4 regions of the Tepidiforma thermophila genome follow, and region 3 is predicted to be linked to each of the others. Evidence: riboswitches for the same ligand, from Rfam matches in the RefSeq annotation. Region 3 holds a riboswitch; each other region holds the start of a gene.
The links. Region 3 has a riboswitch for cyclic di-AMP ahead of A9A59_RS02180 (hypothetical protein). Riboswitches for the same ligand answer to the same signal wherever they lie in the genome.
Positions count from the first base shown of each region.

Region 1 (7,313 bases), 430 kb from region 3:
GGGTGCGGGAGAAGGCGACGGAGCAGGCGCACCTCTGCTTCGCGTTCCCGAGCGTGCCCCTCGACAGCGACCGGCGGTTTGCGGTGAGTTTGCTGAACATGCTCCTCGGCGAGGGGATGTCGAGCCGGCTGTTCCTTGAGCTGCGGGAGGAGCGGGCGCTCGTGTACGACATCCACAGCTACACGAGCGAGTTCCGGGATGCGGGTTCGCTGACGATTTACGCGGGGTGCGACCCGGAGAACGCGCGGGTGACGGCGGAGGCGACGATTGAGGAGACGGTGAAGCTGCTTAAGGGCGTGCCGCCGGCCGAGCTGCAGAAGGCGAAAGAGATGGCGAAGGGGCGGATCCAGCTGCGGATGGAGGACACCCGCTCGGTGGCGGGGTGGCTGGGGTCGCAGGAGCTGCTGCGGGGGAAGGTGCTGACGGTGGACGAGGTGGTGGCGCGGTTCGATGCTGTGACGCTGGACGAGCTGCTGGACGTTGGGCGGGAGGTGCTGGACCCGGGGAAGGCGGTGCTGGCCGCGGTCGGGCCGATCGACGAGGGGACGTTCGCGGGGATCCTGTCCTGAGGCGGGCCGGTTCGACAGGCGGGCTGGCCAGGGGCAGAATCGCGGTATGCGCCAGGCGTACTTCGGGCGGCCGCAGGCGGGTTTTACGCCGGGCGGCGCACACGTGGCGGTGTACCTTGTGCCGGTGTTTGAGGGCCGGCTGACGGTCTTCGAGGTGACGGCCCCGGGTGTGCGTGGGCGATGGCTGCCGTGGACGGTGATGGAGTACGGGGCGAACCCGTACGAGACGGCGGCAGCGCTGGCCGATGACTGGTGCGACGGGGCGATTTCAGCGCTCGAAGTTGCCGATGTGCTGAGCTTCCCCTTCGATGCCGACGGCTGGGAGCTGGCGCTGGTGTACCGGGCGGAGCTGACAGGGCTTCCGCCGGGCGATGCGCACCGCAGGCCGGTGCTGTTTGCACCGGGCGAGGCGGACGCGATCGGGCCGTTCGACCCGGTAGACCTGCTGCGGTGGGTGGAGCGGAGCCCGGCATGCGACCCGGGGTCGGCGAGGCCGGGCAGCGAGCCGCTGGTGTTCTGACCGGGGCGCTAGAACGGTTTGAAGACGGCGAGCCAGGCGAGGAGCGGGACGCTCAGGACGAGGATGGTGCCGAAGACGATGGGGACGCGGTCTTCGAGGACCTGGCGGAGTTCTTCGGTCTCTTCGCCTTTTTTCTGGGCGACCAGGGCGGCGAGCCTGGCCCTCCGGAGCCCGAAGCCGAGCAGGGGCAGGCAGACGAAGTAGAAGAAGATGTAGAGCAGGGTGAGGATGCCGAGCCAGGCGTCTTTGATGAAGTTGTACTCAGCGGCGACGGCCCAGAAGAAGCCGGTGATGCCGCTGGCCATGGCGCCGGGCAGGAGGACCCGGGTTTCGTTGTTGGCGGCTTCGATGAGGAGGGTGGCGCGGGTGCGGAGCTCTTTGGTTGCCCAGGCGCGGAGGATGAGAGGGTAGGTGGCGCCCAGGCCGGCGCCGAGCCAGATAAGGGAGAGGACATGGACGATGCGCCACCAGTCCAAGGGGGCCTCCGGAACAGCAGCTGGGGTGCGAAGCGGTGTGCTTCGCACCCCAGACTAGGCACAGCCAGTGACTGGGTCGAGCGTTCAGGCGGGGACCGGGTTCCGCAGCTCCACGGCGGAGAGGATGACGCGGGCGGCGGCTTCCGGCGCGAGCCGGTCGGTGGAGACGGTGAGGTCGTAGCTGGCGGGGTCGAGCCATTCGGCCCCGAAGTATTCACGGAAGTAGGCGACGCGCTCGCGGTCGGTGCGCTGGACAAGGGCGCGGGCGGCGGTTTCGTCGAGCCGCGCCTGCGCCATGAGGCGGCGGACGCGCGCGGCTTCGCTGCCGGTGATGAAGACGCGGAGGACGTCGGGCCGGGCCCTGAGCATGAACTGGGCACCGTGGCCGAGGAAGACGACGCGGCCGTGATTCGCGAAGTCTTCGACGACGTCCTGGATGAGCTGGCGATAGTCGGCGGAGGTGAGGATGGGGGTGGCGTCGATGTTGAGCGGCTCGCCCCACTGCAGCGAGGCCGCGGAAGGGGTGCGGGCGAGCGCTTCGATGATGCGTGCGAAGAAGGATGGACGGCGCTCGGCCTCGGCGATGGTCTCGGGGGAGACGCCGGCTTCGAGCGCGGCTTCCTGGACGATGCGGTAGTCGAGGAGGCGGTAGCCGAGCCGCTCGGCGACGATGGCGGCGACCTCTTCGCCGCCGGTGCCGACCTGGCGGGCGATGGTGATGGCGGATATGGTCATCGGCCGGCTCCTTTCGGGTTAGTCGACGACGGTGAGTTCGGAGGGGCTGGTGGCGGCGATGGTGAGGATGCCGCCGATTTCTTCGATGGTGCCGCGGACGCAGATGTCGCGGTTGGCGAAGCCGAGGAGCGGATCGGCCGGGAAGTTCTGGCGGCTGCCGGATGGGACGATGACCTCGACGCGGAGGAGGGCATCGAAGGGGGCGCCAACGGCGAGGACGGCATCGCTGTTGCGGTCCATGACGCCGAAGACGCGGCCCTGGAGTTCGACCTGCTGGCCCCGGTTGAGGCGGGCCTGGAGGGGTGTGATGGGGTTGGTGCAGGTGAAAGTGGGCGTAAAGACGACCGGCGTCGGGGTGGCGGCCGGGGTGGTTGCCGCGGGTGTGGGCGACGCGCCCGGGGTTGCGGCGGTAGGCGAGGCAGCGGCCGGGGTCTCGGTGCTGCCGGGCGTGGGTGTCGGGTCATCGTTGTCATCGCCGCCGCAGGCTGCGAAGGCAAGGCTGGCGGCGAGGACGGCGGCGGCCCCGGCGGCGCGAGCGCCGCGGGGGATCCTCATGACGCCGCCTCGAGGGTGCGGCGCCCCGGGATGGCGACGGCCGGCGCGAGGGCCGGAGAGAGCCGGTGGACGGGCCAGAGGAGCGTTCCGTGGGTGAACTCGGCGGTGGAGGGATGGAACTCGACCGGGCCGGCGCTGCCGCAATCGACGGCGATTTCGCCGCTCAGCTCGCGAATGACGGCACGGAGCTCGTCGAAGCGGACGACGCGGAGGGAGACGGCCGGTGATTCGGGCGCCGTGTGGGCGAAGACGCCGGTCTGGGGGTGGGGCTGGACGTTGCCGTCTACGGGGAGATGGACCTCGCAGAGGAGGTCGGACCTGACGCGGATGAAGGGGAGGCCGACGATCCGCTCGCCGGAGACGAGCGCCCAGGAGCGGAGCCTGGTTGCGGCCTCGCGGATGCGGGCCAGGTTGAGCTCGGTTTCGCGGTAGACGGTCTTGCGGGGAAGGATGGTGGACGGGGAGATGGCGTACTGCACTGCGCGTACCTCCTGTGTGCTGGCGGCGGGCGGGAGGGCCCGCCTGGTTCCGGGTCGCAGAGGAGGCAGAGGCTCCTCCGAACGCCTACGGGGTTAGCTGACGGGTTCGGCGTCGGAAGTCGCCGTCCTTCGCTGTGGAAGGATGCACCCCAGGTGATGGGTCCCCCGTTCCCGGCGCGGCCGGGATTCGGCTCGTTCACACTACCACATTCGGAGCGGCCGTGCGCGTCGACACGGAAAAATGCGGGGGAATGCGGATGGGCGGCGGGGGAGCGGGTGGGGCCGGATGCGGGCTTGCGGTTGCGGCGGGGCCGGGGGCTGCCGGGAGGCACGGTGCACAGCGGGCGGCGGGAAGTTCGGCTACGATCGCGGCATGCGGGATGGCGGAAATGGGCCCGGGCACGATGACGTCGCGCTGCTCGTCGACTGGGAGAACCTGAAGTTCAGCCTGATGCAGCGGAACCGTCGTCCGAATGTGACGGCGCTGCGGGAGGCGGCGGAGCGGTTCGGGCGGGTGGCCTACGCGCGGGCGTACGCGGACTGGATGGACCCGGTCCAGGCGGGCGACCCGGCGTCGCTGTATACGGCGGGGCTGGAGCCGGTGTACGTGCTCACCCGGCGGTACACGACGGCGGAGGGCGAGGCGCGCATCCAGAACTCGGTCGATGTGAAGCTGGCGGTCGACTGCGTGGAGGCGAGCCACCTCTACCCGAACATCGGGACGTTTGTGATCGCCTCGGGCGACCACAGCTTCTTCCACGTCGTGATGCTGCTGCGGGCGCGGGGAAAGCGGGTGGTGGTGATCGGGGTGTCGTGGGCGACCTCGGCGCAGCTCGTGCAGCAGGCCGACGTGGTGCTGTACTACGACCTCGACGTGGAGCCGGAGGTCGACCGTGCTGCTGCAACGCCGGTGAGGGAGCCGGCGGCGGTGGAGAAGATCGAGCCGCGGCTGGCCGCGGCGGCGGCGCGGGCGCTGGAGCTGGCGCAGGCGAAGGGGCCGGTCTCGGCGGAGCCGCGGGAGGTCGCCGAGGTGCTGAAGCAGATCCTCGCGATTGTGGAGGACTTCCGGACGAACGGGCGCGACCTGCCGCTTTCGCTGGTGGGGCAGGAGCTGCAGAAGCGGATGCCGCAGGCGGACTTCCAGCGGCTGGCGCGCGGCCGGGCGGGCGACTTCGCGCGGGCGCTGCACGAGAGCGGGCTGCTGATGATGGTGAACGCGGACTTTACGGACTGGCTGTTCCTGCCGAATGAGCGGACGGAGGCGATCGAGCGGCCGCGGAACGTGGGGCAGGAGCTGGCGAAGTACGACTACGCCAAATTCAACTACAACGACCTGACCGAGGAGCAGCGGCGGGCGGTGATCGTGGCGATCCACGACGAGCGGAACAAGCCGGGGGTCGGGTGGCTGACGTTCAACCGGATCGTGGACACGCTGAAGCCGGTGGTGCGGCGCGAGGAGTCGGACGTGAAGAACCTCGTGAACAGCATGCTCTCGTGGGGTGTGCTGCGGGTCGGCGAGGAGCGGACGGGGCATTCGCCGGAGACGGGGCAGACGTACCAGTACAAGACGTTCGAGCTGGATTTGCAGAACCCGGACGTGCGCCGGGCGCTGCACCTGGAGTAGGCGCGGGCGCTCAGGCGGTGGCGGGGGCGGCGGCGCCGGCGGCCCGCCGGGCGAGGGCGGCGGCGATGAACTCGCGGAAGAGCGGATGGGGGCGGTTCGGCCGGCTCTGGAGTTCGGGGTGGAACTGGGTGCCGAGCATGAAGGGGTGGCCAGAGATTTCGGAGATTTCGACGAGCGAGCCATCGGGGGAGGTGCCGCTCACGCGGAGGCCTTCGGCTTCGAGGCGGGCGCGGTAGGCGTTGTTGAACTCCCACCGGTGGCGGTGGCGCTCGCGGACGAGGTCGGTGCCGTAGGCGCGGCGGGCGAGGCTGCCGGGAAGGAGGCGGCAGGGGTAGGCGCCGAGGCGCATGGTGCCGCCGAGGTTGACGACGGCGTGCTGCTCTTCGAGGAGGCTGATGACGGGGTGGGGTGTTTCGGGGTCGAACTCGGTGCTGTTGGCGCCGACGAGGCCGCAGGCGTGGCGGGCGAATTCGGTGACGAGGGCCTGCATGCCGAGGCAGAGGCCGAGGTAGGGCGTGCCGGTGGTGCGGGCGTATTCGGCGGCGCGGATTTTGCCTTCCCAGCCGCGTTCGCCGAAGCCGCCGGGGACGACGATGCCGTCGACGCCGGCGAGGAGGTCGGCCGGGTCGCGGGTTTCGAGGGCCTCGGCGGGAACCCAGCGGATGGCGACCTCGGCCTCGTGGGCGATGCCGGCGTGGACGAGGGCCTCTTTGACGGAGATGTAGGCATCGCGGAGTTCGACGTACTTGCCGACGACGGCGACTTCTGCGGCCCGGCGCGGGTGCTTGAGGCGGTAGACGAGGTCGCGCCATTCGGCGAGGTCGCGCTGGCCTTCGAGGCCGAGGCGGTCGAGGACGAAGTCGCCGAGGCCGCGTTCTTCGAGGGTGATGGGGACTTCGTAGATGGTGTCGGCCGTCTCCATGGGGATGACGGCGCGGGGCTCGACGTCGCAGAAAAGGGCGACCTTATCGGTGATGTCGCGGGGAACGGGGTGGTCGGCGCGGAGGACGATGGCGTCGGGCTGGATGCCCTTGGAGCGGAGTTCGCGGACGGAGTGCTGGGTGGGCTTGGTCTTCAGTTCACCGGTGGCGCCGACCCAGGGGAGGAAGCAGACGTGGACGCTGAGGGTGGCATCGCGGGGCTGTTCGTGACGGATCTGGCGGATGGCTTCGATGAAGGTTTCGCCTTCGATATCGCCGACGGTGCCGCCGACTTCGCAGATGAGGACGTCGCAGCCGGTCTGCTCGGCGACGCCATAGATGCGGGCTTTGATTTCGTTGGTGAGGTGGGGGACCTGCTGGATGGTGCCGCCGAGGTAGTCGCCGCGGCGTTCGCGTTCGAGGACGGCAAGGTAGACCTGGCCGGAGGTGACGGAGGAGGCGGCGGTGAGGTCCTGGTCGATGAAGCGTTCGTAGTGGCCGAGGTCGAGGTCGGTTTCGGCGCCGTCGACGGTGACGAACACCTCCCCGTGCTGGTAGGGGGACATGGTGCCGGGGTCGACGTTGAGGTAGGGGTCGAGCTTCTGGATGGAGACTTTGATGCCGCGGGATTTGAGGATTCGGCCGAGGCTGGCGGTGGTGATGCCTTTGCCGACTGAGCTGACGACGCCGCCGGTGACGAATATGTACTTCGGCATGGCCTCCTGCGTCCCGCGGTTTGTTCGATGCTACGGTGCGGGGTGGGCGCGGTCAACGAACATTTGTGTTACGTCACGCTGAGCCGGACTGTGCGGCGCGGGCGGCGAGGCGCTGGCGGGCGAAGGCGGTCACCATATCGGCGATGCCCATGAGGCCCATGCCTTTGCCCATGGAGACCTCTTTGCCGAAGACGGTGAAGACGCTGTCGCAGGGGACGGCGGCGACCTCTTCGAGCGGCTGCCCGGAGAGGGTCTCATCGAGGATGACGGCCCAGGCCTTGGCGGAGAGGCCCTGCGGGTTTTCGACGGCGAAGTGGAACTTCAGGGTGCCGTCGGGCAGGTCTTCGGCCCAGACGTAGGCATCGGATTCGCACTTCTGGACGTGGTGTTCTTCGGGGAAGGGGCGGGTTGCGATCCGCTCGGGAACCTCTTTGAAGCGGTCGGCGTACTCGATGAGCATCTCGATCCGCTCCTGGCGGTCGGCGAAGGCGAAGTCGTCGATGACCTGCTGGAAGGCTTTGGGGGGCTGGGCCATGGGGGTGCTCCGGGAGGGCGTGCGGCGGGCAGACGGGCCGCCCGCCGCACGGGTGCTTCACCAACCAGCGTAGCGGAGTTCAGCGCTCGATGGGGACGCCGACGGAGTTGCCCCACTCGGTCCAGGAGCCGTCGTAGTTGCGGACGTTGGGGTAGCCGAGGAGGTACTTGAGGACGAACCAGGT
Region 1 is NZ_PDJQ01000001.1:871,063-878,375, reverse strand. It holds gene A9A59_RS04175 (M16 family metallopeptidase) at 1-569, shown strand, start outside; gene A9A59_RS04170 (hypothetical protein) at 616-1,089, shown strand; gene A9A59_RS04165 (DUF2269 family protein) at 1,098-1,565, opposite strand; gene A9A59_RS04160 (cytidylate kinase-like family protein) at 1,650-2,300, opposite strand; gene A9A59_RS04155 (hypothetical protein) at 2,319-2,855, opposite strand; gene A9A59_RS04150 (hypothetical protein) at 2,852-3,334, opposite strand; cyclic di-AMP (ydaO/yuaA leader) riboswitch at 3,402-3,537, opposite strand; gene A9A59_RS04145 (NYN domain-containing protein) at 3,708-4,958, shown strand; gene A9A59_RS04140 (CTP synthase) at 4,969-6,594, opposite strand; gene A9A59_RS04135 (SufE family protein) at 6,668-7,129, opposite strand; gene A9A59_RS04130 (sulfurtransferase) at 7,209-7,313, opposite strand, start outside.
Region 1: another riboswitch for cyclic di-AMP. It lies ahead of A9A59_RS04150 (hypothetical protein); the one in region 3 lies ahead of A9A59_RS02180 (hypothetical protein).

Region 2 (7,313 bases), 160 kb from region 3:
ACCTCTACGCGCTCGACCAGCGCGGCCACGGGGAAAGCGCCTGGGCCGACGACTACACGGCCGATGCCATGGTCGAGGACCTGCGCGCCTTCGCGCAGGCGCTGCGGCTGGAGCGGTTCGCGCTGCTCGGCCTCTCGATGGGCGGCCGCAACGCCTACCTCTTTGCGGCCCGCTACCCCGGGGCGGTCGAGCGGCTGGTCATCGTCGATATCGGCCCCGAGGTCCACGCAGCCGGGGCCGCGCGCATCCAGTCGGGCGTGCGTGCGCCGGACATCTTCGCCTCGCCGGAGGAGGCGGTCGAACGGGCGCTCCGGGCGAACCCGAACGCCGACCCCGCCGAGGCGCGCCGCCGCACGCTGAACAACCTCCTCCTCCTGGAGGACGGGACCTGGACGTTCCGGTACGACCGCGCCTTCCGCGATGGGACGCGGCCGATCAGCCGGCCGGACCCGGAGGCTTCGTGGCGGGAGCTCGCGAAGATTGCTGCGCCGACGCTGCTCGTCCGCGGCGAGCGGAGCGACGTGCTCGCGCCGGAGGTTGCGGCCCGGATGGCGGCGACGATCCCGGACTGCCGGCTGGTGGAGGTGCCGGGGGCGGGGCATTCGATCCCGCTCGAGCGGCCGCAGGGGTTCCTCGAGGCGGTGCGGCCGTTCCTGCTCGGCTGAGCCGTCAGGCCCCGGGCGAGGCTGCGGGGCGGGGCAGGAGGTCGGCCGGCTGCCCGACCCTGCGGAGGAACCGCGCCCGGTCGAGCTCGGCGAGGAGGAGGAAGCCGCCGACGAGCAGCGCCATGGCCGCGAGGGTGACGCGGGCGCCGGCGTAGGTGGTGCCCACGCCGAGGGCGAGCAGCGGCAGGGAGATCGCCGTCTCGGTGAGGGTGAGCTGGACGGCGAAGACGCGGCCGTGCTGGCCGGCCGGGGCCGTCTCGGTGAGCGCGACGCGCCCGGCGATGAGGAGCCCGGAAAGGGAGACCCCAAGCAGGAAGGCGACGGGGATGGCGACCGCGAAGGTGGTGTTCATCGAGGCTTCGAGGCGGGCCACCGGCGGGATGTGGCTGTACTGGGCGACCGCGGTGATGCCGTAATCGAGGGCGGTGAGCGCCGCCAGCGCAACCAGCAGGCCGAGGAGCCCGAGCCTGAGCACCTCGTGGGCGCGGGCAAGGGTCAGCTCGCGGCTGCACCACCAGAGCCCGGCCAGCACGCCGAGGACCCCGGGCGCGAAGAGGTACGCCATCGCCTCCCAGCCGAGGCCGAGGTCGCGCTCGAGGTAGAAGGGGAGGGCGACGACGATCCCTTTCGAGACCACCATCTTCAGCCCAAGGGCGACGAGGGCGTAGCGGGCGAGCGATTCGCGGCCGAAGAAGGCGATCGTCTCGCGGAAGCTGAGGGCGGCCCGGGCGCTGCCGGCAGCGAACGCCCGGGCCAGCGGTGCAACCCGCACGGCCAGCACCACGGTCAGTGCGAAGAGGAGGGACATGCCGACCGCAGCGCCGATCACCATCGCCGTGGGACCGCCGAGGAAGTAGAGCGCGGGCGCGAGCACGAGCATCCCCGCGGCCTGGCCGGCGTACTGGAGCGCCGCCAGCCAGGAGTGGACGCGGCCGACATGGCTCGCCTGGAGCGGCCGGACGAGGGCGAGCTCGGCCGGGGTGAAGACCTGGGAGCCGGTGGAGTAGAGGAAGGCGAGCACCCAGGCGCTGGTGCCGCCATCGAGGAGCCAGGTGCCGGCGGCCACCGGCAGGAAGCGCAGGAGCGCCCCGAAGGCGTAGCCCCTGCCCGGGCCGAGCCGGTCGGCAATCGACCCGCCCGGCAGGCCGAGCAGGATGGAGGGCAGGAGCATGGCGATGAAGAGGCTCGAGAGGTCGAGCGCAGGCTTCGCTCCGGTGCCGGCGACGAGGAAGAGCGCGGCCAGCCAGATGTTCTGGGACGTTTGCGCGGTGAACCGCGCGGCGTAGCTCAGGGCGCGTTCGAAGCGAAGCGATGACGGCTCGCGGGAATCCATCCCGTTCCCCCGTGACAGTCCGGTGGCCGCGCCGGGTGCGGTGCGGCCGGTGGCCTCGAGAGACGGGAGGTGCCGGTTCCGCGTCTCTCCCAAGAGCCTGCGAGGTTAGCTGACGGGTTCGGCATTGGGAGTTGCCTACGCGCCTGCGCGCGATTCACCCCGTGCGTTGGGTCCCCCGCTCTCCGCGTGGGCGGAGATTCGGCTTCGCACAGTATACGCCGCCCGTGATCGGCCGGTTTGCACACGGTTCACGAACGGCGAACGACCAGTCCCCGGCCGGTGCCGCGGAGACAGCCGCTCAGCGCGCCCGGCGCACCCCGAAGACGACGGGCGTCCCCTCCAGGTCCTCCTCGGCGCGGGCCGCATCGGCGGGCGGCTCCTCGCTGCGAAGTTCGAGCGCGAGCGTCTCGCCGCGGATGTAGGCGCCGTGGCGCTCCAGCACGCGGGCGACATCGGCGTCGCCGGCAACCCAGGCGATGATCCGGTCGGCGAGCTCGAAGCCGGCCTCGCGGCGGAGGTCCTGCAGCCGGCGGACGATTTCGCGGGCGAGCCCCTCATCGGCAAGCTCGGGCGTGATGGCCGTCGTGACGGCCACGGTGTAGCCGGCCTCCTGTGCGGCGGCGTACCCCTCGCGGTCCTGCGCCTGGAGGAGGATGTCGCCGGGCTCCAGCTCGATGCCGGCGACGGTGACGGTGCGCCCGCGGCGGACGGCGGCGGCGACCTCGGCGGGGTCCATCGCCGCCAGCCCCTGCCGGATGGCGCCGACCGCCTGCCCGTGCTTCGGCCCGAGGACCGGGAGGTTCGGCTTGACGTCGTAGGCGACGACGGCGGTCTCGTCCTCGACGATGCGGAGCGCCTTCGCGTTCAGCTCTTCGAGCACAAGGTGCCGGTTGCGCTCGACGACCGCGGCTTCGGCGGGGTCGCGAAGCCTGACGAGCACCTCGGCGACCGGCTGGCGCACCTTGATCTGGACCTTCGCGCGGGCCGCGCGCCCGAGGGAGCAGAGCCGCTTGATGAGCTGTGTCTCGGCGTTGAGGCGGGCGTCGATGCGCGCCGGGTCCGGCTCGGGCCACGCCGCGAGGTGGACGCTCTCGGGCGCGGCGGGGTCGACGGTGCGGACGAGGTTCTGCCAGAGCTCCTCGGCGACGAACGGCGTGAACGGCGCCAGCAGCTTCGCGAGGGTGGTGAGGGCTGCGTAGAGCGTTTCGTAGGCGCTCTGCTTGTCGGCGTCGCCCTCGGTAGCGCCGCGCCAGAAGCGGCGGCGGGAGCGGCGGACGTACCAGTTCGACAGGTCGTCGACGAATGCTTCGATGGCGCGGGCGGCGTCGGTCGGGTCGTACGCCTCCAGCTCATCGGTGACTTTGACAATGAGGGCGTTCAGCTCGCTCAGGAGCCAGCGGTCGATTTCGGCGGCCGGCTCCCAGCGGCCGGAGGGGCGGAAGCCGTCGATGCTGGCGTAGCTGACGAAGAAGCTGTAGGTGTTCCAGAGGGTGAGGAGGAAGCGGCGGAGCCCCTCTTCGACGAGGCCGGCGCTGAAGCGGCGGGGCGAGCCGGCGGGGCTGGCGGCGTACATGTACCAGCGGGTGGCATCGGCGCCGTGGCGGTCGATGACGGTCCACGGGTCGACCGTGTTGCCCCGGCTCTTCGACATCTTGTTGCCCTTTTCGTCGTTGATGTGGCCGAGGCAGATGACGTTGCGGTAGGCGATGCCGTCGGGGATGGCGCCGGCGGCGTGGAGGAGCGTGGCCTCGGCGTGGAGGGTGTAGAACCAGCCGCGGGTCTGGTCGATCGCCTCGCAGATGAAGTCGGCCGGGAAGTGGCGCTGGAACTCCGTCTCGTGCTCGAAGGGGAAGTGCCACTGGGCGTAGGGCATGGCGCCGCTATCGAACCACGCGTCGGCCACCTCGGGGACGCGCCGGGCGGTGCCGCCGCAGGCCGCGCAGCGGATGGTGATGGCATCGACGAAGGGGCGGTGGAAGTCGTCGAGGGCACGGGCGGCCTCCGGGTCTTCGGCCCGTTCGATAAGCTCGGCGCGGGAACCGATGCAGGCCGTCTCGCCGCAGGCATCGCACCGCCAGAAGGGGAGGGGCGTGCCCCAGTACCGCTCCCGGCTGACGGCCCAGTCGATGTTGTTCGCGAGCCAGTTGCCGAAACGGCCGTGCTTGATGTGCTCGGGGTACCAGTTGATCCGTTCGTTGCCGGCGAGGAGCTGCTCGCGGAGGGCCGTGGTGCGGAGGTACCAGCTCGGCTTGGCGTAGTAGAGGAGCGGGGTGCCGCAGCGCCAGCAGAAGGGGTAGGTGTGGCGGATGGTGCCCTTCTTGAGGAGCAGGCCGCGCTCCTCGAGGTCGCGCTCGATGTCGCGGTCGGCCTGCTTGGCGAATTTGCCGGCGCCGGGCAGGCCCTCGGCCATGATGCCGCGGAGGTCGATCGGCTGGGCGAAGAGGAGGCGGTAGTGCTTGCCCTCTTCGAAGTCCTCGCCGCCGAAGGCCGGGGCGATGTGGACGATGCCCGAGCCGTCTTCGAGCGAGACGTAGTCGGCCGCGATGACCCGGCGGAGGCCATCGGTCGATTCGCCGGGCGCGAGCGGGCGGAGGCGGCCGTCGTCGCCGAAACGGCGGACCGGGTGGCCGAGCAGCTCGGGCCGGTAGAGCGGTTCATAGGCGATGCCGACGAGCTGCTCGCCGCGGAGCGAAGCGGCCGGCTGCGCGCCCTCGCCGAGCACGCGCGGGGCGAGGGCTTCAGCGAGCACCACGGCCTCGTCGCCGAGGTCGTAGACGCCGTAGGAGGCATCGCTCTTGACGGCGAGGGCGACGTTGCCGGGGAGCGTCCACGGGGTGGTGGTCCACGCCACGAGGGCGAGCGGCCTGTCGGTGCGGAAGCCTGCGGCGGCGAGGGCATCGCCGGGGATGCGGAACTTCACGAAGACGGAGGGGTCGGGCACGTCGTCCTGGTAGCCGAGGGCGACTTCGTGGTCGCTGAGGCTGGTACCGCAGCGGGGGCAGTGGGGCGTGGAGCGGTAGTCCTGGTAGACGAAGCCGGCATCCCAGAGCTGCTTGAAGATCCACCAGCAGGTTTCGATGTAGCCATTGTCGTAGGTGACGTAGGGGTTGTCGTAATCGGCCCAGAAGGCGATCCGCTCGCTCAGGCGGGTCCACTCTTCGACGTAGCGGGAGACGGACTCCTTGCACTTCTCGTTGAAGGCGGCGATGCCGTACTCCTCGATCTCGGGCTTGGATTTGAGGCCGAGCTCCTTTTCGATTTCGAGTTCGACGGGAAGGCCGTGGGTATCCCAGCCGCCTTTGCGGGGGACGCGGTAGCCGCGCATCGTCTTGTAGCGCGGGATGAGGTCTTTGAAGACGCGGGAGAGGACGTGGTGGATGCCGGGGCGGGCGTTGGCCGTGGGCGGGCCTTCGTAAAAGACGAAGAGGCGGTCTTCCGGGCGCTGCTCGATGCTCTTTTCGAAGATGCGGTGCTCCTTCCAGAACTGGAGGATGCGCGCTTCGAGCTCGGGGAAACTGACCTTTGGGTCGACAGGACGGAACACGGTGGCCTCCGGTGCAGGACGCAGCGTTGACGCCACAGGGTGCGAATGAGAAGGCCGCGGCGGGCGGCGGTATCGTACCCTTCGGCGAGATGGATGCGCGCATGGAGGCCCGGACACGACAACGCGCGCCTGCCCCCGCTCCAGGGACGAGCGCGCGCGCCCGCGGTACCACCCTGGTTCCCGCCGTGCGGCGGGCACTCATGGGGCGCCAGCACGCCCCTGCCCCTGGTAACGGTGGGCCTCCGCCCGGGTCTACTGGGCGCGCGGGGCGCCGTTCGGCCGGGGGCTCGGGAGGGATGTTCGCGCTGCCGTGCCGTGCCCCCTTCCACCCGCCGGGGCTCGCTGGACGGCCGATGCGGCGCTACTCGTCTCCGTCATCGCCGATGGGCTCCACTACAGCAGCGCCCGAGGGGGAATGTCAATGCTGACCCGGCGGCGGCTGCTTGCCGGCTTCCTCGCTGCGGCGGCGTTCGCGGGGTTCGGCGCCGCCTGCTCGGGGAACACTCCCTCCGACAGCTACGCGCGCCCGGTCGAGACGCCGGAGCCGACACCGACGCGGCCCGTGCCGACGCCCGAGCCGACGCCGGAGCCGACGGAGTTCCGGGTCGCCTTCATCAACCTGATGAGCCCGATCCAGACCGACGCGAATGACCCCATCGCCGGCGACACCTTCGAGCAGCGGCTCCAGCTCGTCATCGACGAGCTGCGGAGCTACCGGCCCGACCTCGTCGGCTTCAGCGAGGCCACGTGGACGGCGAAGCACGGCTCGGCAGTGGCGAAACTCGCCGCCGAGCTGAAGATGGAGCCGCTCTTCGTGCAGGCGAACCCGTGGTTCGCTGGCCGCACCGAGCAGCAAAACCGGGAGCTCGCAAGGCAGATCGGCTTCGAGGAGGGCGAGCTGGTGCTCGTCCGCAGCGACCGGTGGGTGGTGCTGGGCGCGACGCCGGCATGGCTGAACCCGCGCACGAGCGAGACCGAAGGGCGGGCCGCGCTCCACGTCCGCATCAAGGGGCCGCCGGCGCTGGGCACCGTCGACGTCTTCATCACCCACCTCACCGGCGGAGGCGAACGGCTGCGCGGCCAGCAGGCGGAATCGTTCGCCGAGTTCGTGCGGAAGCAGCGGACCGGCGGGCCGGCGATCATCCTCGCCGACCTTTCCGATCCGCCGGGCTCGCCCGCCTACGAGGCGCTGATTGGCCTCGGTTTCGAGGACCCGCTGGCCGGCATCGACCCGCCGACCTGCTGCCGCCCGGGCGTCATCGGCGAGCAGCCGGAGCCGACGGTACGGACGTCGTTCATCCTCTCGGCAGGGTGGCGGGCCTCGGTGGCGGCCGCGTTTGCGACGAAGCCGGGCCGGCTGCCGGACGGCCGCCCGCTCTATGCGAGCGACCACAACGGGGTCTGGGCGCTTTTCCCCGTGCCGAAGCGGAGCGGCCAGTAGCCCGCGCGGACGCGCGCCGGCTGCCCTAGAATGCCCCCACGCTGCCGGGGGGACGCGCATGGCCTTTACCGACCGCTACGGGCTCGAACTTTCCACCACCTCGCCGCGAGCCGCCGAGGCGTACTGCCGCGGGCTCGACCACGCGCTCGCCGCCGAAGCCGAGGCCGAGGCCTGCTTCCGCGAGGCACGGCTCGAGGACCCGGGCTTCGCCCTCGCCCACATCGCCGAGGCGCGGATGCTCCAGTTCCGGGCACGGCCGGCCGAAGCCCGCGAGGCCGCCGACCGCGCCCTGCAGGTGGTCGGCGGGGCGACCCGGCGGGAGCGCCAGCA
Region 2 is NZ_PDJQ01000001.1:607,138-614,450, reverse strand. It holds gene A9A59_RS02900 (alpha/beta fold hydrolase) at 1-665, shown strand, start outside; gene A9A59_RS02895 (MFS transporter) at 670-1,998, opposite strand; cyclic di-AMP (ydaO/yuaA leader) riboswitch at 2,078-2,212, opposite strand; gene ileS (isoleucine--tRNA ligase) at 2,297-5,542, opposite strand; gene A9A59_RS02885 (exonuclease/endonuclease/phosphatase family protein) at 5,958-6,983, shown strand; gene A9A59_RS02880 (tetratricopeptide repeat protein) at 7,042-7,313, shown strand, end outside.
Region 2: another riboswitch for cyclic di-AMP. It lies ahead of A9A59_RS02895 (MFS transporter); the one in region 3 lies ahead of A9A59_RS02180 (hypothetical protein).

Region 3 (7,313 bases):
GAATCGCTCAATGCGGCGACGGCGCGGTTCCGGCTGGCCTAGACGGCCCGGGACCGGCGTTGACCAGCACGGGGGAGCCGGCCGGCTCCCCCGTTTCGCGTTCCGGAGCAGCGGGCCGCAGCCCGCGGGCGTCAGGGGTGGTAGAGGGCGACGAGCCGGCCGGGGAAGAGGGCGCGGGCGCGCTCGAGCGCCTCGCAGGCGGGGGCGCCGGGGCCGAGGCCGAGCGGGAGCCACGGCTGACACGGGCCTTCGGAGCCCGCCAGCAGCTGGACACTCCAGCCGGTCTCCACGAGCCGGACGAGGACGCAGGCGGCGGTCACACCTTTCATAACGTCAGAATGCTTCGCCACGTGCGAACAGACCGCGATCGACCGGCCGGGATATTTGCGCCATTTGGCCGATAAATGGCTGGCTGGCAGGGTCAGCCGCGGAAGAGCTTCGCGAGGCCGCGGAGGGTGAGCCAGCCGGCGAAGGCGCCGGCGATGACGAGCGGGACGAGCGAGGCGGGATCCTTGATGCGGTGGAAGGTGGCCTGCCCGTCCTGGATTTCGATGTAGCCGACGGGGCTGGCCATCACGCCGCCGCCTGCGCCGGAGCCTTCGCCGATTTCGCCGGCCTCGCTGCCCTCTTCGATGCCGCGGCCGCTGCCGCCGCCGAAGCCCCAGCGGACCTTCGCGACGGGGATGACGGTGACGCCGTCGCGGTCGACGGGGTCGCCGAAGACGGCGCTGGCGGAGGCGTGGAGGCCGAGGCGGCCGGCGATCCGTTCGATGAAGGAGTCGGAAGCGCTGGAGGCGGCTTCCTGGGCTTCGCGGAGGACGCGGGAGAGGTCGTCGGTCATGGGTGGTACCTCCCGACGGGGATGCCGCCCATGGTGCGTCGCCGGCGGAGGGCTGGCAAGCGGCGCGGTGCCGGCAGGCGGGGTACGGAGCTTACTTGAAGCGGTAGGTGATGCGGCCGCGGGTGAGGTCGTAGGGGGAGAGTTCGACGAGGACACGGTCGCCGGTGAGGATTTTGATGTAGTTCTTGCGGATTTTGCCGCTGATGTGGGCGAGGACGAGGTGGCCGTTGGCCAGCTCGACCCGGAAGGTGGCGTTGGGGAGGGGCTGGGTCACGACCCCTTCAACTTCAATGCCGTCGTTTTCTGCCATGGGGGCTCCTTCTGCGCGCGGCGCGGGCGGGCTGGGGGGAATGGACCAGCGGGCGGAGGAGGTCCCCCGCCCGCTGGCTGGTTGGTGTGCCGGGTGCTGCGCCATTCCCGCCTGGCGCTGCAGCGGGCGGTTTAGAAGCGGCGGTTGCCGGAGTAGCCGCCGGAGCGGCCGCCGCTGAACCCGCCGGAGCGGCCACCGCCATAGCCGCCGGAGCCTCCGCCGTAGCCGGAGCCGCCGCGCGGGCGGTCTTCGCGGGGGCGGGCCTCATTGACGATGAGGGTGCGGCCGCGGAGCTGGCTGCCGTTGAGGGCGTTGATGGCGGCTTCCGCCTGGGCGCGGTCGTCCATTTCGACGAAGCCGAAGCCGCGGGAGCGGCCGGTATCGCGGTCGGTGACGACCTGTGCGGAGCGCACTTCGCCGTGGGCCGCGAAGGCGGCCTGGAGGTCAGCGTCCGTGGTTTCGTAGGAGAGATTGCCGATATAGAGCTTCATCAAGTGCAGGTCCTTTCGCTGCGTGTGCGTCGTTGTGGCGAGCCGGCCGGGGGCACGAACGATCACCTGCGACGACTCACGACAGACCAGCGGGAAGACGGAACCTGCGAGAGGAAGCGAAAGGGAGCGTGCTTTGGGCCTGCGGCGGGGGCTTCCCCCGTGCCACGTGAGTAACGTACCACATGGCGCGCCGGATGGAAAGTCGAGGGGAGGGAGGAGGGAGCGCCCCCCGGCCCCGGCTGCCCCGCCCGGGGGAGGAGCGGGGAGCAGGGAGCTGGGAGCCGGGAGCTGGGAGCTGGGAGCCGGGAGCTGGGAGCGGGGAGCGGGGAACGGGGAGCGGGGAGCGGGAGCCGGGAGCGGGGAGCGGGGAGCCGGGAGCCGGGAGCGGGGAGCGGGGAGCGGGGAGCGGGGAGCGGGGAGCGGGGAGCGGGGAGCGGGGTTCCCTCCTCCCCGGGGAGGGGCGACAGGGCGGGGTAGGGCTCAGGCGAGTTCGATGTTGTCGAGCAGGCGGGTGGCGCCGAAGCGGACGACGAGCGAGAGGAGCGCGGGGCCGCCGACCGTCCCCTCGAGCTCCTCGAGCGTCTCGTCGTCGGCGAGGGAGACGTATTCGAGCGCGGCGAGCGGTTCGCCGGCGATCACCTCGCGGACGATGCGGCGGAGCGTTTCGGCGTCGCGCTCGCCGGCGGCCCAGGCGGCGGCAGCGGCATCGAGCGACCGCTTGATGACCGGCGCGGCCGCGCGCTGCTCGGGACTGAGGTAGACGTTGCGCGAACTCATGGCGAGGCCGTCGGGCTCGCGGACGATGTCGCAGGGGACGATCTCGACCGGCAGGTCGAGGTCGCGGACCATGCGGCGGATGACGCGGAGCTGCTGGGCGTCTTTCCGCCCGAAGTAGGCGCGGGTGGGGCCGACGGCGTTGAACAGCTTGAGGACGACGGTGGCCACGCCGCGGAAGTGGCCGGGCCGGGCGGCGCCTTCGAGCCGACGGGTGACCTCTTCGACGGTGACGTAGGTCTGGTAACCGGGCGGGTACATCTCGGCGGCCGACGGGAGGTAGACGGCATCGACGCCGGCCTCGCGGAGGAGCTGGAGGTCGCGGACTTCGTCGCGGGGGTACCGTTCGAAGTCCTCGCCGGGGCCGAACTGGGTGGGATTGACGAAGATGGAGACGACGGTGAGGGCGTTTTCGGCTTTGGCGCGGCGGACGAGGGCGAGGTGCCCTTCGTGGAGGTAGCCCATGGTGGGGACGAAGCCGAGGTCGCCGGGGTGGTCGCGGCGCCAGCGCTGCATGGCTGCCGGCGTGGTGAGCACGGCGGGTCCGGGCGGCCCGGCGGGCTCGCCTGCGTGGCGAAAGTCGGCGTCGTTCGGCGCGGCCATGGCGGGGCGGGCTAGCCGGCCTGGGCGAGCTCGGCGAGGGTGGCTTCGTCCATTTCGAAGCTATGCTCGGCGGTGGGGAAGGCGCCGCCCTCGACCTCTTCGATGTAGGCGCGGACGGCATCGCGGATGGCGGCCCCGAGGACGGCATACCGCTTCGCGTGCTTGAGCGGGCGGCGGTCGTCGTAAATGCCGAGCATGTCGTGGAGGACCTGCACCTGGGCGTCGCAGTGGGGGCCGGCGCCGATGCCGATGGTGGGGATGGCGAGCCGCTCGGTGACCATGCGGGCGAGCGGCGCGGGGATGGTTTCGAGGACGACGGCGAAGGCGCCGGCATCCTCGAGGGCGCGGGCATCGGCGATGAGCTTCGCGGCGGCGGCGGGCGTTTTGCCCTGGACCTTGTGCCCGCCGAACTGGTTGACGGACTGGGGGGTGAGCCCGAGGTGGCCCATGACCGGGATGCCGGCTTCGACCATGCGGCGGACGAGGGGGACGATGTGGCTGCCGCCTTCGAGCTTGACCGCGGTGGCGCCGCCCTCCTTGAGGAGGCGGCCGGCGTTGCGCATCGCCTCATTCGGGTCGGCCTGGTAGCTCATGAAGGGCATATCGGCGACGACGATGGCTTTTTCCGTGGCGCGGACGACGGCCCGGGTGTGGTAGACGATGTCGTCCATGGTGACGGGCACGGTGGAGTCGTAGCCGAGGACGACGGAGCCGAGGGAGTCGCCGACGAGGATGATGGGGATGCCGGCCTGTTCGACGAGGCGGGCGGTCGGGTAGTCGTAGGCGGTGATCATGGCGAACCGCCGCCCCTGGGCCTTCCATTCCTTGAGCTTGTGGATTGAGAGCCGTCCCATGGCCCGGATGCCCCTCCTTCGCGCGCTGGGCGCGTGGTCAGCCGGCGGCGCCGGCGAGTTCGCGCGGGTTGTGGCTGTACCCGTCGCCCGCTTCGACGCTGACGATGCGGTTGGCTGCATCGACGAACACCCGGCGGGGGGCGATGGCGCGGGCCTCTGCCTCCTCCAGGTGCTGGTACGCGATGATGATGACGATGTCGCCGCGGTGGATGAGGTGGGCGGCGGCGCCGTTGACGCAGATTTCGCCGGAGCCGCGCACACCGCGGATGGCGTAGGTTTCGAGGCGGGCGCCGTTGGTGACATCCACTACGTGGACCTGTTCGTAGGGGAGGATGTTGGCGGCCTCCATGAGGTCCGGGTCGATGGTGATGGAGCCTTCGTAGTCGAGGTTGGCGCCTGTGACGGTGGCGCGGTGGATTTTGCCGCTCATCATGACGCGCATGAGCTGTCCCCCTCCGGCGTGCCGCCGGCCGTTCAACACACGTCCCCGCTTCGGCGCATGCGAGGCGGGGACGAACGGGGGTCGTGCAGGTGCGCTGGGGCGCTGTTCCGGCTCAACTTCCCGGTCCGTACCGGCCACGCGGGTCCAGGCGGACGCTTGTTGAACGTGCAGGCGGATTCGATAGCTGGGCTCGACGTCCGTGATGGATCGCCGGCGCCCTGATCGTTTCGATCGGGCGAAGTGTTGTCAAGGGGGCGGCGGCCCGGGAGCTGGAGCCGGGCCGTCGCGGGCAGGTCAGCCGGCTTCGCCGATGTCGCGGTGAGTGGTTTCGAAGACGAGCTGGGTGAGGCGGTTGTGGTGGCGGGCGAGGGCCATCTCGAGGAGGATGGCCTGCTCGCTGAGTTCGATCATCTTCCAGATGTCGACGTCGCCGGGTGCGCCGGCCTCTTCGACGAGTTCGTCGATTTTGCGGCTGAAGAGGTCGTGCTCTTCGCGCTGCTGGTCAACTTTCGGGAGGAGGCGCGGTTCGAGGGTTTCTGCGCGGTTGAGCGGCGAGTCGGGGAGCTCGGCAACCCAGATGTGGTGGCGGATGGCGGAGCGGGCATCGGTGACTGCCTGGCGGAAGGCGGCCTGCCAGGCCTGGGGCCGGTTGGCGTGGAAGGGGAGCCGGGCCGCCTGGCGGAGGAGCTCGCGCGCCTCCTCGAGGGGGTCGCGGATGGTGAAGATGGTGCCGTCCGGCTGGACCGGGGCAAAGGTACCGGAATACGACGTGGATGTAGTGGCCATTGCATACCTCCTGTAGGCCGTCGTGGGGCCGTGCGCCGGGGTGGGCCGGGCGCGGCCTGTTCGGATTCCTGGGAGGGCCTGGGCGCTGCCCTCCGAACGCCTGCGGGGTTAGCTGACGGGTTCGGCGTCGGAAGTCGCCTATGCGCCCGCTCGCGCAATACACCCCAAGGAGTTGGTTCCCCCGCCCCCGCCTCTGGCGGGGTTCGGCTCCAGCCAATCTACCACAGCGGGTCAAGCGCTGTGCAAGGCCTGGCCTGTTTTGGCGCCCCGCGGGCATGCCCGCGGGGCGATGGCGGCGGCTATCGTTCGCTCCAGGTGGTGCCGTCGGGGCTGTCGTGGAGTTCGATGCCGAGGCCGGCGAGGCGGTCGCGGATCCGGTCGGCGAGGGCCCACTGCTTCGCGGCGCGGAGCTCGGCGCGGATTTCGACGAGGAGGTCGATGAAGGGGGCTGCAGCGAGGGACCGGGCTGCCGGCGCCTCGAGGGTGAGCCCGAGGACGCTGCACAGTTCGCGGAGGGTGGCCCGGGCCGGGCCGACATCGCCGCCGGCGGCTGCCGCGCGGTTGATCTCGCGGGCGAGGTCGAAGAGGGCAGCGAGGGCGCGCGGGGTGTTCAGGTCGTCGTCCATCGCTTCGATGAAGCGGGCGCGGACGGCCTCGTGGTCGATGCCGGCGGGGGCGCTGCCGCCCTCGGCGGAGGCGGCATGGCGGAGCCGCTCGGCGCCGGCGCGGGCGGCTTCGAGCGCTTCTTCGGAGTAGGTGACGGGGCTGCGGTAGTGGCTGGTGATGACGAACAGGCGGAGGGCGTCGCCGCCGTAGCGGTCGAGGGCCTCGTCGATGGAGACGAGGTTGCCGATGGACTTCGACATTTTTTCGCTGCCGAGCTGGAGGAGGGCGTTGTGCATCCAGATGCGGGCGAAGGGGGGCTTGCCGGTGTAGGCCTCGGTCTGGGCGATTTCGTTGGTGTGGTGGGGGAAGATGAGGTCCATGCCGCCGCCGTGGATGTCGATCTGCTCGCCGAGGGTTTCGAGGGCCATGGCGGAGCATTCGATATGCCAGCCGGGGCGGCCGGGGCCCCACGGGCTCTCCCAGCTCGGTTCGCCGGGCTTCGCGGCTTTCCAGAGGGCGAAGTCGAGCGGGTCTTCCTTGTGCTCGGTGGGGTCGACGCGGGCGCCGGCGCGGAGGTCATCAATATCGCGGCGGGAGAGGGCGCCGTAGCGCTCGGCGCCGAAGGCGCGGACGCGGTAGTAGACGTCGCCGCCGGAGGCGTAGGCGTAGCCTTTTTCGATGAGCCCCTCGATGAAGCGGATGATCTGGGGCATCACCTGCGTCACGCGGGGGTAGTGGTGGGCGGGGAGGACGTTCATCGCGCGGAGCTGGTCGAGGTACCGGGCGATGTTCCGCTCGGCGAGCTCGGCCATTGGGATGCCGAGGCGGTTGGAGCGCTCGATGAGCTTGTCGTCGATGTCGGTGAAGTTCTGGACGTGGCGGACGGGGATGCCGCGCCAGTCGAGGTAGCGGCGGAGGGTATCGAAGACGATGGCGTGGAGGGCGTGGCCGACGTGGGCGTCGGCGTAGGGGGTAATGCCGCAGACGTACATGCGGACGACGCCGTCTTCGCCGACGGGCGGGAGGAGGTCTTTCCGTGTCCCGGTGAGCGTATCGGTCAGCTGCATGGTGCGGCCCCCAGCAAAGCTTGGACCAGTGTAGCGGAGGCTTCGCTGGCCGCATTCCGGGGCGCTCCGGGCCGAAATCGTGGAAATCGCGGGCATGACTGGCGGTGGCCGGAGTATTGCCTGTTTGCGGGGAGCTGTGCGAACCTCAGGGTCACCCTTGGCGGGGTGAAGGGGTGCGTTCGTCCCCGGTCCGGGTCCCCCGATTGGGGTGCGTGGGCCCGAGGGAGCGCGCCGGTACTGCCTATGGGAAACGAAGAACGCGTGGAGACCGCCGCGTGACGGTCCGGCTCCCTGGAGGGCCGGTGCGCGTCATGAGCAGGCTCGCAGCGTGGGCCGACTACGGCGTTGCCGTGGCCTTCGCCCTGTGCCGCCGGGTGCGCGTGCCTGTGCGGCAGCGTGCTGCGCTGCTGCAGCCCGCCTGCGAACCGGTATACGCCTTCGAGGGCCGGCCGCTCGCCGTCGCGGCGCCGGTCGGGCTTCACTGGCACGAACCGCCGCCTTCGCCCGGGCGCCAGCCCTGGTTCGTCCGGCCGGCAGAG
Region 3 is NZ_PDJQ01000001.1:445,998-453,310, forward strand. It holds gene A9A59_RS02135 (HAMP domain-containing methyl-accepting chemotaxis protein) at 1-42, shown strand, start outside; gene A9A59_RS02140 (hypothetical protein) at 132-329, opposite strand; gene A9A59_RS02145 (spore germination protein GerW family protein) at 422-841, opposite strand; gene infA (translation initiation factor IF-1) at 933-1,151, opposite strand; gene A9A59_RS02155 (RNA recognition motif domain-containing protein) at 1,283-1,708, opposite strand; gene panC (pantoate--beta-alanine ligase) at 2,123-3,019, opposite strand; gene panB (3-methyl-2-oxobutanoate hydroxymethyltransferase) at 3,031-3,873, opposite strand; gene panD (aspartate 1-decarboxylase) at 3,911-4,315, opposite strand; gene A9A59_RS02180 (hypothetical protein) at 4,610-5,101, opposite strand; cyclic di-AMP (ydaO/yuaA leader) riboswitch at 5,185-5,320, opposite strand; gene cysS (cysteine--tRNA ligase) at 5,401-6,774, opposite strand; gene A9A59_RS02190 (transglycosylase SLT domain-containing protein) at 7,086-7,313, shown strand, end outside.

Region 4 (7,313 bases), 260 kb from region 3:
GGCGCTCGTGGGGGACGAGCCGCTGGAGGAGACCGATGCGGAGGGCTTCGTCGGCGTCGACGGTGCGGCTGGTGAGGATAAGGTCCAAGGCGTTGCCCTGGCCGACGATGCGCGGCAGGAGGTAGCTCATGCCGGAATCGGGCGAGAGGTTCCGCTCGATGAAGACGGTCTTGAAACGGGCCTGTTCGCTGCCGATGCGGATATCGCAGGCGAGGGCGAGAGAGAAGCCCGCCCCGGCGGCGATGCCGTTGATGGCGGCGATGGTGGGCTTGTCGATGGTGTAGACGGCGCGGGCCTGGCGGCCGACCCAGCTGTCCTCATCGGTGAGCTGCTGCCAGGGCACGCGGTCGGGCGTTTCGGGCAGGGGCCCGGAGAGGTCGGCGCCGGAGCAGAAGCCGCGGCCGGCGCCGGTGAAGATGACGGCACGGACGCCGTCATCGTGTTTGAGCCGGTGGCAGACGTCGAGGATTTCCTGCTGGAGGGGACGGTTGAGGGCGTTGAGCTTTTCGGGCCGGTTGAGGGTGACGGTCGCGATCTCGTCGGCGATGTCGAGCGTGAGGTGTTCGAAGGTCATGCTTCACCCCCGGGTAAGCTGGTGCGGGGAGTGGAGCAGATTGCGGGGCAGGTGTCGAGCGGGGTATGGTGCCGGCGATGATGGACGACGGTGCGGGCAGGCCGCTGCAGGTTTTGGTGATTTCGGACTTCGTGTGTCCCTGGTGCTACCTGGGGCTGGTGGAGATTGAGCGGGTGGAGCGGGAGTACGAGGTGGAGGTGCGGCACGTGCCGTACCTGCTGGACCCTTCGACGCCGCCGGAGGGGAAGCCGCGGCGGCCGATGACGCGGCCGGGAGACCCGCCGACGGCGATGGAGCTGCGGGCGGAGGCTGCGGGAATCCGGTTCACCCGCGGGCGGGAGTGGACGTCGAATTCGGTGCTGGCGCACGAGGGGGCGGAGTTCGCACACGAGGCGGGGCGGGCGCGGGAGTATGCCCGGGAGATGTTCCGGGCGTATTTCACGGAGCTGGAGGACATCGGGAAGCTGGAGGTGGTGCTGGCCGTGGGCGAGCGGGCCGGGCTGGACGTGGAGGCGCTGCGGGCGGCGCTGGAGGCGCACACCTACCGGCCGCGGGTGCTGGAGGCGATCGGGTGGACGCGGGAGGCGGGGATCTCGGGGGTGCCGACGTTCGTGTTCGGCGACCGGTTTGTGCTGCCTGGGGCCCAGGATGCGGCGGTGTTCGATGCGGTGATGGAGCGGCTCGGGGTGCCGCGGCGGCGGCAGGGGTAGCAGGCGGTTTCCGCACGGGTGAGGGCGGACTGACAACCCTTTGCGATTCGGCTACGCTCGTGGAACACGGCGCGGGTTCCGCGCCCCGGGGAGGTTTGGACCGATGGCGATGCGCTACCGCTATTCGATGTGGGATGGGACGCAGGAGGTGCCGGCGCTCGACCCGGACCAGATCCTGGACAACATCACGGACGACCTGATGAATTTCGGGGACCTGCAGCACGCGCTGCGGAATTTGATGCAGCGCGGGATGCGGAACCCGATGGGCCAGCGGATGCAGGGCCTCCGGGACCTGCTGCAGCAACTCCGGCAGCAGCGGCGGCAGCAACTCGACCGGTTCGACCTTTCGTCGATTTTCGATGACCTGAAGCGGAAGCTGGACGAGATCCTTGAGCTGGAGCGGAACACGCTTGAGCGCCGGCTGGAGGAAGCGGACCGGGCCGGGGGCGAGCACCAGGACGGCGGTACGCAACCGGGGCAGCAGCGGAGCGAGGCAGGCCAGCAGCCGGCCGGGCAGCAGGGTGCGCAGGCGAGCCAGCAGCAGGGCCAGCGCGGCGAGCAGGGCGAACCGGGCGAGGGGAGCCAGCAGGGGCAGCAGGGCGGTCAGCCGACGCCGCCGCGCGAGTTCGCCGAGATGCTGCGGAACATCGCCAACCGGAAGAAGGAGTTCCTGGAGAACCTGCCGCAGGATGTGGCGGGGCAGGTGCGGCAGCTCCAGAACTACGAGTTCATGGACCCGGAGGCGCAGGCGAAGTTCAACGAGCTGCTGGAGTCCCTGAAGAAGGCGATGATGGATACCTTCTTTAAGGATCTCTACAACCAGATTGCGAACATGTCGCCCGAGGACCTGCAGCGGATGAAGGAGATGGTCCGCGAGCTGAACCAGATGCTGCAGGACCGGATGGCGGGGCGGGAGCCGAACTTCGAGGAGTTCATGCAGAAGTACGGCGACCTGTTCGGCGACAACCCGCCGCAGTCGCTGGACGAGCTGGTGCGGCAGATGCAGCACCAGATGGGGCAGATGCAGTCGCTGCTCGATTCGCTGCCGGGGGACCTGCGCCAGCAGCTGCAGGACCTGCTCTCGGACAAGATTGGGGACCCGGAGCTGCAGCAGGCGCTGAACGAGCTGGCGCAAAACCTGGAGTACCTCTACCCGATGCGGGACCTTCGGAACCAGTACCCGTTCCGGGGCGAGGAAGAGCTGGACCTGCAGTCGGCGATGCAGCTGATGGAGCAGATGCAGTCGATCGACGAGCTGGAGCGGCAGATCGAGCGGACGCAGTACGGCGGGGACATCGAGGACATCGATGCGGACAAGCTGGAGGAGCTGCTCGGGCCGGAGGCGCGGGAGGCGCTGGAGCAGCTGAAGCAGTTCCTGGAGATCCTCGAAGAGGCCGGGTACATCCGGAAGAAGGGGAACCAGTGGGAGCTGACGCCGCGCGGCACGCGGAAGATCGGCCAGCGGGCGCTGGCGGAGATCTACCAGCAGCTGAAGGCGGACACGTTCGGCAAGCACGAGGTGCGGGAGACGGGGACCGGCGGCGAGCGGACGGACACGACGAAGCCGTATGAGTTCGGGGACCCGTTCTACCTGGACATCCAGAAAACGATGATGAACTCGATGTACCGGGAGGGGCCGGGCACGCCGCTGAAACTGAAGCCGGACGACTTCGAGGTGGCGCGGACGGAGATGCTGACGCAGACGGCGACGGTGATCATGCTCGACCTGAGCTGGTCGATGGCGCTGCGCGGCTCATTCCAGGCGGCGAAGAAGGTGGCGATGGCCCTGAACAACCTGATTTCGTCGCAGTACCAGCGCGACAGCCTGTACATCATCGGGTTCAGCGCATATGCGCGGGAGCTGAAGACGGAGGAGCTGCCGTATGTGCGGTGGGATGAGTCGGTGCTGGGGACGAACATGCACCACGCGCTGATCATCGCGCAGCGGCTGCTGGCGAAGCATACGCAGGGGACGCGCCAGATCATCATGATTTCGGACGGGGAGCCGACGGCGCACCTGGAGCGGGGGCGCTCGTACTTCGCCTACCCGCCGAGCCCGATCACGATCCGGGAGACGCTGAAGGAGGTGAAGCGGTGCACGCAGAAGCGGATCACCATCAACACCTTCATGCTGGACCGGAACTACTACCTGAAGGAGTTCGTGAACCAGGTGGCCCGGATCAACAAGGGGCGGGTGTTCTACACGACGCCGGATAAGCTGGGCGAGTACATCCTGGTGGACTACGTGGCGCAGAAGCGGAAGCGGCTGGCGGGCATGGGATAGGGCAAGCTGGCGCCGCAGCGGGCGACGTTGACGTTGAACGAAGAGGGGGGCCCACGGTCATGGGCCCCCTCTTCGTTGTCCGCGACCGCGGGAGGTGCGGGGATTAGCCGGCGGCGGCTTCGGCGTCGTCGAGCATGGCCTGGGCTTCGTCGACGCTTTCGAGGCGGACGATGCCCTTGCGGATGGCGTAGCGGATGAGGTCGGTGCGGTTGCGGGCGTGGAGCTTGGCCATGATGTGGGCCTTGTGGGCTTCGACGGTTTTGACGGAGATGTAAAGTTCGTTGGCGATGCCCTGGTTGGTGTAGCCCTCGGCGATGAGCTGGAGGACTTCGCGTTCGCGGCTGGTGAGGGTATCCATGCCGTTGCGCTGGTCTGCGCGCTTGGCCTGGTAGAGGACTTCGGCGAGGTCGAAGCCTTCGGAGAGGGAGCTGGAGAAGTAGCTGTTGCCGCGGTGGACGGTCTGGATGGCGAGGACGAGTTCGGAGACGTCGGATTTTTTGACGATGTAGCCGGAGGCGCCGGAGCGGATGGCATCGAGGAGCTGGTCTTCGTCGACGAAACCGCTGAGCATGACCACGCGGGTGGAGGGTGCGATGCGGCGGATCTGGCGGGTGGCTTCGAGGCCGTTGAGGCCGGGCATGACGACGTCCATGAGGACGACATCAGGCTGGAGGCGTTCGACGGCCTGGACGGCTTCGCGGCCGTTTTCGACGTCGGCGACGACTTCGAGCTCGGGCTGGGCTTCGAGGAGCATCCGGAGGGCCTGGCGGATGACGGCGTGGTCGTCGACGAGGAGGATGCGGATGGGGCCGGCTCCGCGGGCGGCGCTGGCGGTGGAGCGGGCCGGGAGGGTCCTGGGCTGGGGGCGCATCTGGTTCACGGTCGAACTCCTCTGATGGTCTCCGGCGCTGGCTGGTGGGCCGTGCCGTGTCGGATTGCGCCAGGTGGCGGGGGTCCGGCGACAGGGAGGAGTCTAGGGCGTGCCTCGCGCGGGCGTATTGGCAAAAACCCTAATCGTGGCGCGCAAAGACCCGGGGATAGGGGCACCCGGGGGCAGGAATCGGTGGTTTCCCGGCCGGAGGCGGGCGGGACCGGAGCCCGTGTCAGATGGTGAAGAAGGCGCGCTCGATATGGCCGGGCTCGACGCAGAGGTGGATTTCGGAGCGGAGGGCCATGATGTGGGTATCGTTGGCGGCGTGCTCGGCGGCCTCTTCGGAGTCGTAGATGGCGAGGCGGGCGATTTCGCCGCTGTCGTCGTGGGGGCGCATCAGGTAGGTGACCTGGCAGCCGGGTGTGGCGGCGACCGCCTCATCGAGCTTGCGCAGGAGTTCTTCGACGCGGGCATCTTCACCGCGGCGGGGCTTCATGATGGACAGGCGAATGTACGGCATGGGTGTGCTCTGCTACCTCCGGAGGGCGAATTCTAGTGCGCGGTGGTGCTGGCGAAAAGACGGAACCCCCGCCTGCGCGGGGGTTCCGTTTCCAGGGCTGCCGGGGTGTGCCGCGGTGCGGTCAGAGCCGGAGCTTGCCGTGGGAGGGCTGGCGGCGGCGCTGCCGCTGGGGCAGGGCAGCCTCTTCGGCGGCGAGGTCGACGGGCGGGCTGGTGAGCACTTCGTGGACGTAGCCGCACATGATGCAGCTGCCGTAGGTGCCGTGCCAGTCGCGCTCGACGATCATGGAGCCGCGGCACTTGGGGCACGACTTTGGCGGTGCTTCCTGCAAAGCTGGCATGACGGTAGTTCCCTCCTCTTTCGATGCGGACGTTATGGTGCAGTTCGAGGACAGAAAAAAAGACCTCGAAACGAGCTACCTGCTCGCCAGGCCTTCCAGACTGCCGACGGGGTTAGCTGACGGGCTCGGGCGGAAGGCGCCCTTGCGGCGGGTGCCGCGTTCGCCCCGGGACGTTGGGTCCCCCGCTGCGCCGTGCGGCGCACTAGGCAGGTGGTGCGAAACACTGAACGCGCACGTGAACGACGCGAACGCCGTTCACCTGCCGCAAGCTACCAACCGGCCGGGAGGCTGTCAATAGGTCTTTGCGCTTTTCGTCACAATTTTCTGGCTGAGCCGGGGAATCCCGGCTGCGGGGGCGTCACGCGAGGAGGCCGGCGGTGACTGCGAGGGCGAGTCCCGCCGCGGCAAGACCACAGGCCGGGGCTGCTCCGGGAGTCTCGTCGCGGGCCATGAGCGCGGCGCCGGGGCCTGCGACCAGGGCGAGGGCGGCGACGAACGCAAGGGGGTCGGCCTCGCCGGGCCCGAAGAAGCGGAGGGCCGGGCCGACGACGAGCAGCAGCACCAGCAGTCCGAACGCTGCCGCGAGCGAGGCAGCTGCTGTGCCGGGCCGCCAGGAGAAGCCGGCTGCCGCGATGACGGCGAATCCAGTGAGGAGGCCGACGGCGGCACCGGCGGACGTGCCGGGGAGCGGGAGAAGCGCGGGCAGCGGACGGCGCGCGGCCGAGATGCGCGCGGCTTCGCCGGGGATGAGCTGCCCGGCGGCGAGGCGGGATTGCACGAAGGTGTCCCGGGCGGAGGCGTCGGCGGCGAGGAGCAGGCGGACATCGGCCGGGCCGAAGTCGGCGTCGTCCTGGATCTCCTGGCGGAGTTCCTCGAGGGCAGCGCGGCGCTGCTGGAGGTCGTTGGCGTAGGCGTAGCGGTCGGCTGCGCCGGTGGGAAGGAGCCCGAGGTCCTGGACGATGGCTGCCGTGCGGACGGGGTCGGCCTCGGCGGTGCGCAGGAGCTCGTGCCGGGCGTGGGGGCCGAGGGTGAGGGCGAGGACGACCGCGGCGAGGGCAGCGATGCCGGCGGCCGGGACGGCGTTCGCCGGACGGGGCCGGGCGGGGGCCGTGGCGAGGGCCACGGCGAAGCCGGCCTCGCCGGGGCGGGCCCAGGTCTCGACGTCGATGGCGGCGGCGGGAACGGGCGGGGCGAAGGGGACGAGGGCGAGCCTGGCGACGACCGGGCCTGCGGCCGCGCCGGCTGCGAGGGCCAGGCCGTAGAGGCCGGCAGCGGCGGGAGCGAACCCTTCGCCGGAGAGTTCGCGGCCGAGCGCCCAGGCGACTGCGAGGGCGAGGGCAGCGGCCGCCCAGGGGAGGAGGCGCCCGGGGAGGCGGTCAGCGCCGGTGGCGGGGAGGATGCCGCCATGGGCGAGCACGAGGCCGGCGGCCAGGCCGGCCCCGGCCGCGCCGGCGGCCCATCCGGCTCCGGCGGGAAGGAGCACGATGGCGGCACCGACCACGGCGAGGGCTGCGATAACGGCGGCGAGCCAGGCGGCCAGGAGCGGGGCGGATGACCGGCCCGACGCTGCGAGGACGGCGCCGGGGATGAGGGCGATGGCGGCGGCGGCGAGAACGCTGGCGGTGACGACAAGGGGGAAAGCGCTCCATGCCGCATCGCCGGAGAGGGCGGAGAGTTCGCCGGACGCGAGGAGGCCAGCCATGGCCGCCGCTGCGACTGCGCCGCCGGCCAGCGGCCCGGCGGCCGGGCGGGAGGCCCCGGGGGCGGGGCCGAGGGCCGCGACCAGGGCCGCGAGGCCGGCCCCACCGGCGAACGGCGCGATGAGCGATGCCGCGGCCCATGGGCCTTCGCCGGCGACGCGGCTGGCCAGACCGAAGAGCCCGGCGCCGGCCGCAAGCGCAAGGGCGGTGGACGCAAACGGAGTGACCACGGCGGGGCGGCCGTCATCGGCGTCGATGGGGGCGGCAAGGAGGCTGGCAAGGGCGAGCGCTGCGAAGCCGGCGAGGAAAGCTCC
Region 4 is NZ_PDJQ01000001.1:189,926-197,238, forward strand. It holds gene A9A59_RS00985 (enoyl-CoA hydratase/isomerase family protein) at 1-574, opposite strand, end outside; gene A9A59_RS00990 (DsbA family oxidoreductase) at 652-1,284, shown strand; gene A9A59_RS00995 (vWA domain-containing protein) at 1,388-3,568, shown strand; gene A9A59_RS01000 (response regulator) at 3,672-4,439, opposite strand; gene A9A59_RS01005 (antibiotic biosynthesis monooxygenase) at 4,672-4,935, opposite strand; gene A9A59_RS13605 (hypothetical protein) at 5,081-5,299, opposite strand; cyclic di-AMP (ydaO/yuaA leader) riboswitch at 5,386-5,518, opposite strand; gene A9A59_RS01010 (hypothetical protein) at 5,658-7,313, opposite strand, start outside.
Region 4: another riboswitch for cyclic di-AMP. It lies ahead of A9A59_RS13605 (hypothetical protein); the one in region 3 lies ahead of A9A59_RS02180 (hypothetical protein).